DNA from 3 places in the Methylotenera sp. E1MeOHC1 genome. Region 3 is predicted to be linked to each of the others. Evidence: predicted binding sites of a transcription regulator. Region 3 holds the regulator's gene; each other region holds the start of a gene.

Region 1 (3,280 bases), 410 kb from region 3:
TACGGCAAGATCAGGAAGCACCTAAACGCGTGAGTAAAGTTGAGCGTGGCGCTCGTGCGAAAGAAGCCTATGCAGGCGTTGCAGATGACCCGCTGTGGCACGCGCTCAAGGCCAAACGTACCGAACTGGCAAAAGAGCAAGGCGTACCGCCATACCTGATTTTTCACGACAGTACACTGCTTGAGATTTTAAATCATCGACCAGAAAGTCTGATAGAAATGGGCAAGATTAGCGGTATTGGCCAAGCCAAACTTACACGCTACGGTGATGCATTTTTAGAGGTATTAGAGGGCTAGAAAAACTACGGTTAATTGATAATCATCAATTAATCAAACAAATTAGCAGGTGATTTTAAGTAACACTGAAGTTACAAAACGTGAGCGGGTTAGACGTAAAACTAGACTATCAAACCAGAACGCGATGGTCCTTTGGATTTAGCTTGACCATCTGGGCCATAAACTGAATTTGCATCATTATTGCCCTGCAGATGATTCAGTAGCTCTTGGTTACGATTAAAGTGCTTGCTAATCAACACACCATTTAGCCGATTAAGCTCTTTAGCTTGCGCAAGAGATTTTTGGAAGTTAATCCAAGCAGTCTTGATATCTTTTTTGGCTTGCTTCTCTACCCAAGCAGTCATGCCAGACTCATTAGATTGGAAACCATGCGCTTGCAATTGCTGGTAGCGGGCTTTTGCCGCAAGGTTTAAGCGCTGCAACAATAATGATTTTTCTTCCAGAATAGCTTCAATTGCAGCCACATCCGCTTTTACTAAATGCGATTGCTCAAGCTCTAGCAGAGCGATTAATTCGGCCACCAGCTGAGTATCTTGCGTAAAGGTAACTGGCTGGCTGGAAGATGTATTAACCATAATAGCGTTAAGCGAACCGGCTTGTGAGTAAATCTTTTACAGTTTCAATCAGGCCTTCAGCCACCTTTTCTGAATTAACAGAAAACTGACCGCCAGCAATTGCTGATTTAATTGCATCCACTTTTTCAGCATCGTACACATTACTTGCTTTTACTTTAGTTTCTAAAGTTTGTAATTTAGCTGATAGCGGTGATAACGTTACGTTACCTGAAGCACTCTCACCTGATGGTGACTTTCCGGCCTTTTGCTTAGCATCGGTCTCAACCTTTGCAGCATTCGCTTTTTCGATACTGGCTTTATCAAGACCTAGCCCAGCAGCGTTTTTAATTGTCTCATTGATTTTCATGGCATTTCATCCTTTTTGCTAACTTGCTTAAATGCATATACACGCATCCTTAATGCAAATATCGGCATAGTTTAAGCGAACTTTAGCCTTTTACCTAAAATAAAACAATGTTTATGCATAATTAAAAACAAGCATCTCGCCATCGCTAATTTCGGCCGATTAAAACACAACCTCAACTTGACCACCTTGGCGCGCAATGCCGCTAACCACTTGCCCGCTAGCAACTTTAACCTGCACAACCTGACCTTCATTTGCCTTAGCCATTGCTTTACCTTCAGCAGAAACGCGGAAACCTTTACCAGCGGAAGTAATCATCACAGTTTGCCCTTGCTGCACTACCGGCGAAACCTTTAGCATCTCTTGCCTGAGTACAGTACCAGCACTCATGGATATATTCACAATACGCCCTTGCGCCTGTACTACATCGGTAAATATGCCAGCAGGTAACTGCGTTAAATCTCCGGTCTGAAACAACAAGTCTTCAGCCGTGACCACCCTACCCTGCGCCAGCGGCAGTGCCGCAACCAAGTATTGCGCCACCACATTGACGGTAGCCTGTGCGTAGATTGTCCACGCACTAGGCGTACTACAGCGAATACCAACACTCGTTTTACCCCAAGGCCGACTGCCCGCAGGTAAAAAAACTTGAACATCCTGACATTGCGCTAATTTCAAATTGGGATCAATAGCTCCAGCCTGCACTGTAACCTTACCAGGGTACCCGACTGTTTGCGTTTGCAAAAACTCAACGACTTTTGCGTTCAATAGCGATAAATCTTGCTTTGGGTATTGCTTATTTAATGTAGCCTGATTTGTAGCAGCATGTAATGTATGGCTGGTGCCAAGCACCAGAGCAGTGAACACCATTAGGCAATTTAACAAAGCATTTCTCATGCGCACTTTCAAACTAATATTTGCAAAGAATTGCAACGGTAAATGACACTTAACATTAGGCATATTGAATTCCTATGCAGCTTACAAAGATTCAACATGCATTCTACGGACACAGTTGTCTAGCAAAACTAAGAAAAGGGCAAGAAATACCCCTCTTCTTATTCAATCAATTCTTATGCCAACTCATTAGAATTGTTTACAAGTATGTTATCGGCAATAAAAGTATTTTCTTTTGCTTTAGGCTTTTAATTAAATAGGTACTATTAAGAAAAAGTCATAAACTTAAGCAGCGAAAAAGGGAAACGAACATGATTAATAAATTAGATGCAGCTTTAAGCTTTCATCAAAATGCGCTGAGAGTGCGTGGCCAGCGCCAAGAACTAATTGCCGCAAATATTGCCAATGCAGATACTCCAAATTACAAAGCGCGTGATTTAGACTTTGGCGCCGCCATGAAAAGTGCCATGGCAGGCGTAGCAAACAAAGAGGCTTTCAACACCAATAAAACTTCCGACAAACATCTGGATGGCATCCCGTCCAGCATTGGCGGTGGCGCTATGTTTAGACCAATCATACAAGGCAGCGTTGATGGAAACACAGTTGATATGGATGTAGAGCGCAATCAATTTGCAGATAACGCGATTCGCTACGAAGCGAGTATTATTATGATTAACGGGCAGCTCAAAAAAATGCTCGCAGCTATACAAGGGCAGTAAGTACCGAAGCTAGCTGAACAGATGGTTGGTACGGTAAAAGTTTAAGGAGAAATCGATGTCATTATTTAATGTGTTTAATATTTCTGGTTCAGCGATGAGCGCACAAGCGCAGCGCTTAAACACCGTAGCCAGCAATCTTGCAAATGCTGATAGCGCAACCAGCGCCAATGGCACTCCTTATAAATCAAAACAAGTCGTTTTTAGCGCAATGCCAAGCAAATCTCCTGACGTAAGCGGCGTAAAAGTAACAAAAGTTGTTGAGGACAATTCAGCGCCAAGAATGCTGTATGACCCTAAGCATCCGTTAGCAAATGACAAAGGCTATGTCAGCATGCCAAATGTCAATGTTACCGAGGAAATGGTAAATATGATTTCTGCTTCTCGTGCTTACCAAAATAATGTGGAAACCATGAATGCAACAAAAACGATGTTGATGAAAACGCTAACCATCGG
Region 2 (3,280 bases), 440 kb from region 3:
GACTTAAGCCTAAATTCAAATATTGGATTAAAGTTGATGAACTAACCGATACAGCGCTTGCTGAAAAGATTAGGGCAGATCAAATTGATATTCTCGTGGATTTGGATGGACACACCGCAGGCAATAGGCTGATTAGCTTTGCCATGAAACCTGCTCCCATCCAAATTAGCTGGCTTGGCTATCTTGCCACCACGGGTTTAACGGCGATGGATTACTATTTGGCGGATGCACACCTTCTTCCGCCAAGCATGTTTGATCAGCAGTTTACGGAAAAGATTGTTCAATTACCCGCTAATGCACCGTTTACTCCATCCGCATTGTCCCCAGCAGTGTCTGCTTTACCAGCACTTAATAATGAATTTATTACTTTTGGGTGTTTTAATCGCGTGGAGAAAATCACACCAAGCGTTATTGAGTTATGGGCAAAGTTATTAAACGCAGTGCCAAATTCAAAGCTCTTATTAGGCGCAATGCCTAAAGATGGTAGTTATGACGGCGTGATTAATCAACTTTCCAGCCATGCAATTGGTGTGGATAGGCTGGTTATTTATCATCGCAGTACCATGGAGAATTATCTAACATTGCATGAACTCGTGGATGTTTGCTTAGACACCTTTCCATCCAATGGGGTGACTACGACTTGTCATGCGGCGTGGATGGGAGTGCCAACTATATGTATAGAGGGGCAAAGCCTCATGAGTCGCGGCGCAATGGCTGTGATGCTGCATTTAGATTTACCTGAGTTTGTGGTGAAGTCGCATGAAGACTTCATTAGTAAAGGTGTTTACTTGTCAGAGCATTTGCAATATTTATCTGAAGTGCGCGTTGCTTTACGCAAAAAATTTAATGATTCTGCACTGAATAAGCCCAAGCTTATTAGCGATAATTTAACGCTGGCACTACGCTTTATGTGGGCTAGATGGTGCAATAATCAACCTGCCATCTCATTCAAAGTGCCAGATTGATTAAAGTTGATTTTATTTATTTAACATTTAAAATCAATATGTTAAATGTATCTAATGTATCTTCTCTACCGCAGTTATCTATATTCTTGTTAAATCCACATTAAAGATTTTTTTAATTGAACCGATATCCTAAACATCAGGATTGCTTATTCAACAGCTGATAAAGAAAGTGTAAATAAGGAAATTCAGAATTTAAAAAATATTTAAATCTGCCCCTAAACTTTCTAAAAAACTGTCCGATAACAGAAATAACAGCAGCGCAAATTGAACTGAATCTGCAAAGCTAACGGCAATAAGATGTAGTTGTAATTAACTAAATATTAGGAGAATTAACATGGCTTCAGTTATCAATACAAACCTTGCGTCATTAAACACACAACGTAACTTATCAGCTTCACAAAGCTCATTAAACACATCATTACAACGTTTGTCATCAGGCTTGCGTATCAACAGCTCTAAAGATGATGCTGCTGGCTTGGCAATTGCTACACGTATGGACTCACAAGTACGTGGTCAACAAGTAGCGATCCGTAACGCGAATGACGCGATCTCTTTTGCACAAGTTGCTGAGGGTGGTTTGTCAAAACAAACTGACGCATTGCAACGTATGCGTGAACTAGCTGTTCAATCAATCAACGGTACTAACACAAGTACAGACCGTGCAAACTTAGATGCTGAGTTTACACAGTTGTCAGCTGAGGTTTCACGTCTTTCAACAGCTACAAAATTCAACGGTACTTCAGTATTCGGTGCTGCTCAAACTTTCCAAGTTGGTGCTGACGCTGGTGACACCATCACTACTGCCTCTGTATCTGCAGCTACCATCACAGGTAACGTTTCATCAGTGGCTTCTGCATCTACTGCGATTACCGCGATTGATGCTGCGCTAACTGCTGCAAATACTAGCCGTGCAACACTGGGTGCGATTCAAAACCGCTTTGAATCTGTAGTAAGCAACCTACAAATTTCAGTAGAGAACCAATCTTCAGCTAAATCACGCATCATGGATGCTGACTTTGCGGCAGAAACAGCTAACTTGACACGTGGTCAAATCTTGCAACAAGCAGGTACAGCGATGTTAGCGCAAGCAAACTCACTACCTAACAACGTGTTGTCACTGTTAAGAGGTTAAGTTTTAGTAGCGTAAAAGCCCTTATCACCCACAGGACCGATCATCCTGTGGGATTTTTAGGAGGATGAAATCATGTTTAATTCACCAATAGATGGTTATGGTGCAGTAAAAAATCAGGCCGCCGCGCAAAATATTGCCGGGGGCCAAAATGCCATTTCAGGCCCGACAAGTGCTAAAGCGGTAGAAAGTGTCAAACCGGAAACTAGGCGATCCGCAGAGATTGATAAAACGGCCTTATCAAATGCAGTAAATAAACTGAATGAGCTTGTTGCACCAGCGTTGCAAACAGTTCAGTTTACGATGGATGAAGAGTCAGATCGTGTGATTGTTCAAGTTGTTGATACTGCAACCGATAAAGTATTAAGGCAAATACCTAATGAAGAAGTGTTAGCATTTTCTAAAACTTTAGGTAGATTGCAAGGTCTAGTAGTGAGAGAACAAGCCTAATTTGTAATAAGAAGCTTATTTTGATGCTTTATTAGGTAAATGAATTGTTGTTTATAAACTATGCTTGTTAGATTAAATGTAGTTGTATTGTTGATGTGTAAAGAGTGACAAGCATTTAACGAGTAATTTTAACGAGGAGAATCATTATGGCTACAACTTCAGGAATAGGCTCTGTCCTTGACGTTAACACCATTGTGAGTAACTTGATGAGTGTTGAAAAAGCCCCTTTAACTAAAGTGGCTACACAAAAAACGGCATATCAATCACAAATCTCAGCATACGGTACGCTCAAAAGTGCGTTGTCTACGTTTCAAACTTCCGTTAATGCACTTTCAAGCTTATCTAAATTTAATGCGCAGAGCGTAACATCAAGCAACACTAGCGTGTTAACCGCCACTTCAAGTGGTAGTGCTACAGTGGGTAGTTATGATATTAGCGTTAGCCAGTTAGCTAAATCCCAAAAATTAAGTGTTGGTGGTTTTTCCAGCGTTTCTGATGTAGTTGGTACCGGTAGCCTCACTATTTCGTTCGGTACGTTTACGCCAGAAGTAGCTGTTCCATTTGCTGCGAGTTCTTTTACGCCAAATGCAGCTAAAGCTGATCTTAATATCACCATTGATAGTTCTAACAATACATTGGCAGGTGTGCGTGATGCGATTAATGCAGCCGATACTAGTGTGACTGCCACTATTGTTAATGACGGGACCACTAATCGCTTGGTGATTACCTCAAAAGA
Region 3 (3,280 bases):
CTCTACGCATTTTTTCTGAATATAAATGACTTAGTGGAAGTGGTTTGACAATCGATGTATTAGCTTCCGTAACGCCACGTGCGCCTAGGCCTTTTTCTGTACTTGTCTGGTTAACACCAGAGCTACCGTTGCCGCTAAAAGCGGTGCCAATAGAATTGGTAAGTTGTTTGTATTTGCCTATTTCTACAGAGGAAATAGAGTACATAACGACGAAAAACGCGAACAAAAGCGTGATAAAGTCAGCATAAGAAACCAGCCACCGCTCGTGGTTCTCTTGATCCTCTTCTACTCTTTTACGAATGAGTTTCGACATGATTTATATTCAAATGGCTGTTTTGTATGGATGGGCGGTTAGTGCGGTTTATCTAGGTAACTATCTAAGCGCTCTTCAACGATTCTAGGATGGTCGCCATTGGCTATAGACACCCATGCATTAAGCAGCATTTCACGTGTTTTCAACTCTGCTTGAATGTGTGTTTTTAATTTGTTGGCAATCGGTAAAAATATCAAGTTAGCAAAACCAACACCATAAATCGTGGCCACGAATGCAACAGCAATACCGCTACCTAGCTTGCTCGGGTCGGATAGGTTTTCCATCACATGAATTAGGCCTAGAACTGCACCTAAAATACCCACAGTTGGCGCATAGCCCCCGGCCGCATCCCATATTTTTGCTGCGCCACGCATTTGAACTTCATGGAAATAGATGTCAATGGCGCATATCTCGCGAATTTTTTCTGGCGGTGTGCCATCAATCATCAAGCGCATACCTTTAATGATGAAAGGATCAGTTTCCCTTTTTAAGAAAGGCTCCAGCATGAAAATGCCTTCTTTACGCGCAAAGTTGCTCCAGTTTAAAATGCGTTTCGTCAGTTCTTTTTTGTCATCAACAGGTTTTTTAAATACTAGTTTTAGCATTTTTAAACCTTGCAAAAAAGTTTTTGGTGGGGTTTGCACAAGTACCGCACCAAAAGTACCAAACATCACGATAAGGAAAGCTGCATATTGCAACAGCGATTCAACGTTTCCACCCTCAAGTTTTTGCCCTAGTATAATCCCTGCAACAGCAAGGATTAGCCCGATTACACTGCCCCAGTCCATGACTTCTCTCTTAAGTTGGCACGCAGCCTAGCAACCGCCTGGCTATGTAGTTGACATACGCGGGACTCTGAAACACTCATAACCGCACCAATTTCTTTTAAATTTAGTTCTTGTTCGTAATATAAACCCAGCAGGATTTTTTCTCGCTCAGGTAGTGAGTCAATCGCAGCAATCAGTGCATCTTTGAAGTCACCAATTAGTAAGCCTTTAATTGGATCACTATCATGATCGGTTTGAAAGCGGTCTAAAAAGTGTTCACCACTGTCGGCTTCATGAAAGTCTTCGTAATAGACCAGTTGGTGTCCGCTACAGTCACCTAGCATCTCATGGTATTCCGCTAGCGATAAGTTAAGCTTTTTGGCTACATCGTTTTCAGTGGGGGGCTGACCAAGCTGCTGTTCTAGTTGGCTAATGGCGTGTTCAACATCACGCATGTTTTTACGGATGCTACGCGGTAACCAGTCTGAGCTACGTAGCTCATCTAGCATTGCCCCGCGGATTCTTTGTGCGGCATAGGTTTCAAACTGGGCACCATGCGTGTCTTCATAGCGATTAACAGCATCGAGCAGGCCCATCATGCCCGCTTGAATTAAATCATCAAGTTCTACGCTAGGCGGTAGCTTTGCTTTTAATTGATAGGCGAGTTTTTTAACTAAGATAGCGTGCTGATCCAGCAAAACGTCTTTTTGATCTTTTTTCCCGTGCGCTGTGTACATAAATCGTCTTTAGCTTAGTTGTGCCTGCTTATTGTTAAAAATATTATCATGCTTGTAATCTAAGCGTTGTGCAATTTGTTTCAATGCGGTTGACGCTATCGCGAGCGGAAACGCATCAATGACGGAGCGCCCCAGCTTGGAAGCTCGGCTGATGTGGCTATCAGCAGGAATTGCACCAAAAAACTCTAATTCAATTTGCATAAAGCGTTTTGCCACCTGTGCGATATTACCAAATACTATTTGTGCCTGCGCATCAGTTGAGTCTTCCACAATGATACCAAAAGAACGCCTGCCAAGCTCACTGCAAACTTGTTTAATCAATGAATACGCCTCTGTAATCGATTCTGGCTTACGTGAGAGCTGGATAATGATTTCACTTTCATTGAGTTTATGTAAGGGCAGCACATTGGCTGAGTTAAGCATGGTGTCAACTAGCACCATGTCATATTGCTGAGCTAATTGGTTAAACATCAGGTTAAGCTGGCTGTTGGTATGGTTTTCACTTGCCTTTGCACCTGAGTTTTTGTGCATTAGTTTCACACTAGAGAATCCATGGCTGGTGGATTTGATTGCTTGCGCCAACGTATGCTTGTTAGAAATCACATCCAGTAGCGTAGGGGACTGGCCCAATTCATAATGATGTTCAGATGCGTGCTCTGAGGCATGCATGACTAGCACTTCATTGCCTTGGGCAACCATAGAGGCGGCAAGGTTGGTGATAAGGCGCGGTTGTGCTTGGGTAGATGACGCAGACAGCACCGACACTATTCTAGGCTTTGGCTTTGCCATAATTCGCCTTAATCCGGCAGCTTGATCGTTAGGTGTAGGACTGCTGTTGAAATTAGACATGATTAAATCTCCGCTAATTGAGAGATAGTGTTCAAGCTGCTAGCTTGCCCCATGACAAATGGCAGTTCTTCTTCTAAAAATTCAAAAGGGCGGTTAGCTGGCGATTTTGAGTTTAATGCTAAATGAATCAGCGCTACTTTATTCGCTAGGTTGATATCTTCAGGCACACGTTGTCCATCGGCTGTGTAATACAGTTTTAATTTTTCACGAATAATCACATCAAGTGTATTACCTATGGTGACGGCTTCATCAAGTTTGGTCATGATGCAACCATCCAGCCCTTTTCCTTTATAAGCACTGATAACATCGGTTAAGGTTTCACCAGTGTTGGTGGCGTTTAAACATAGTAATTTCTTAATAGGCGTATTGCTAGTTGAGAGCAGGGCGATTTGTTCGGTGACCATGCGATCACGTTGGCTTACACCAACAGTGTCAATCAAAATCGTATGCTTGTTCTTCAGTTCATTGAGCGCAAGTGCGAGGTCTGTTTCATCTTTGACGGCATAAACCATCACACCTAGAATCTTACCGTATATTCTGAGCTGCTCATGTCCGCCAACCCGGTATGCGTCGGTTGTAATCAAGCCTAGGCTTTGTGTGCCATGTTTCATTAC

What was found. The regulator FliA, encoded in region 3, starts transcription of late flagellar genes. The targets are predictions, from matches to a motif close to CTAAAGTTNNCNNAAANNNTGCCGATANNA.
Region 1: flgM (flagellar biosynthesis anti-sigma factor FlgM) is a predicted target of FliA. The motif match lies at 1,274-1,303, and genes of this name have one in related genera.
Region 2: ACSSU7_RS04770 (flagellin N-terminal helical domain-containing protein) is a predicted target of FliA. The motif match lies at 1,181-1,210, and genes of this name have one in related genera.

The regions. Positions count from the first base shown of each region.
Region 1 covers NZ_CP196025.1:1,010,716-1,013,995, forward strand. The annotation lists gene recQ (DNA helicase RecQ) at 1-296, shown strand, start outside; gene ACSSU7_RS04600 (flagella synthesis protein FlgN) at 398-871, opposite strand; gene flgM (flagellar biosynthesis anti-sigma factor FlgM) at 879-1,217, opposite strand; gene flgA (flagellar basal body P-ring formation chaperone FlgA) at 1,377-2,174, opposite strand; gene flgB (flagellar basal body rod protein FlgB) at 2,420-2,827, shown strand; gene flgC (flagellar basal body rod protein FlgC) at 2,883-3,280, shown strand, end outside.
Region 2 covers NZ_CP196025.1:1,038,968-1,042,247, reverse strand. The annotation lists gene ACSSU7_RS04775 (tetratricopeptide repeat protein) at 1-965, shown strand, start outside; gene ACSSU7_RS04770 (flagellin N-terminal helical domain-containing protein) at 1,300-2,097, shown strand; gene ACSSU7_RS04765 (flagellar protein FlaG) at 2,170-2,544, shown strand; gene fliD (flagellar filament capping protein FliD) at 2,691-3,280, shown strand, end outside.
Region 3 covers NZ_CP196025.1:603,422-606,701, forward strand. The annotation lists gene motD (flagellar motor protein MotD) at 1-313, opposite strand, end outside; gene ACSSU7_RS02700 (flagellar motor protein) at 352-1,101, opposite strand; gene ACSSU7_RS02705 (RNA polymerase sigma factor FliA) at 1,083-1,817, opposite strand; gene ACSSU7_RS02710 (MinD/ParA family ATP-binding protein) at 1,827-2,606, opposite strand; gene flhF (flagellar biosynthesis GTPase FlhF) at 2,669-3,280, opposite strand, start outside.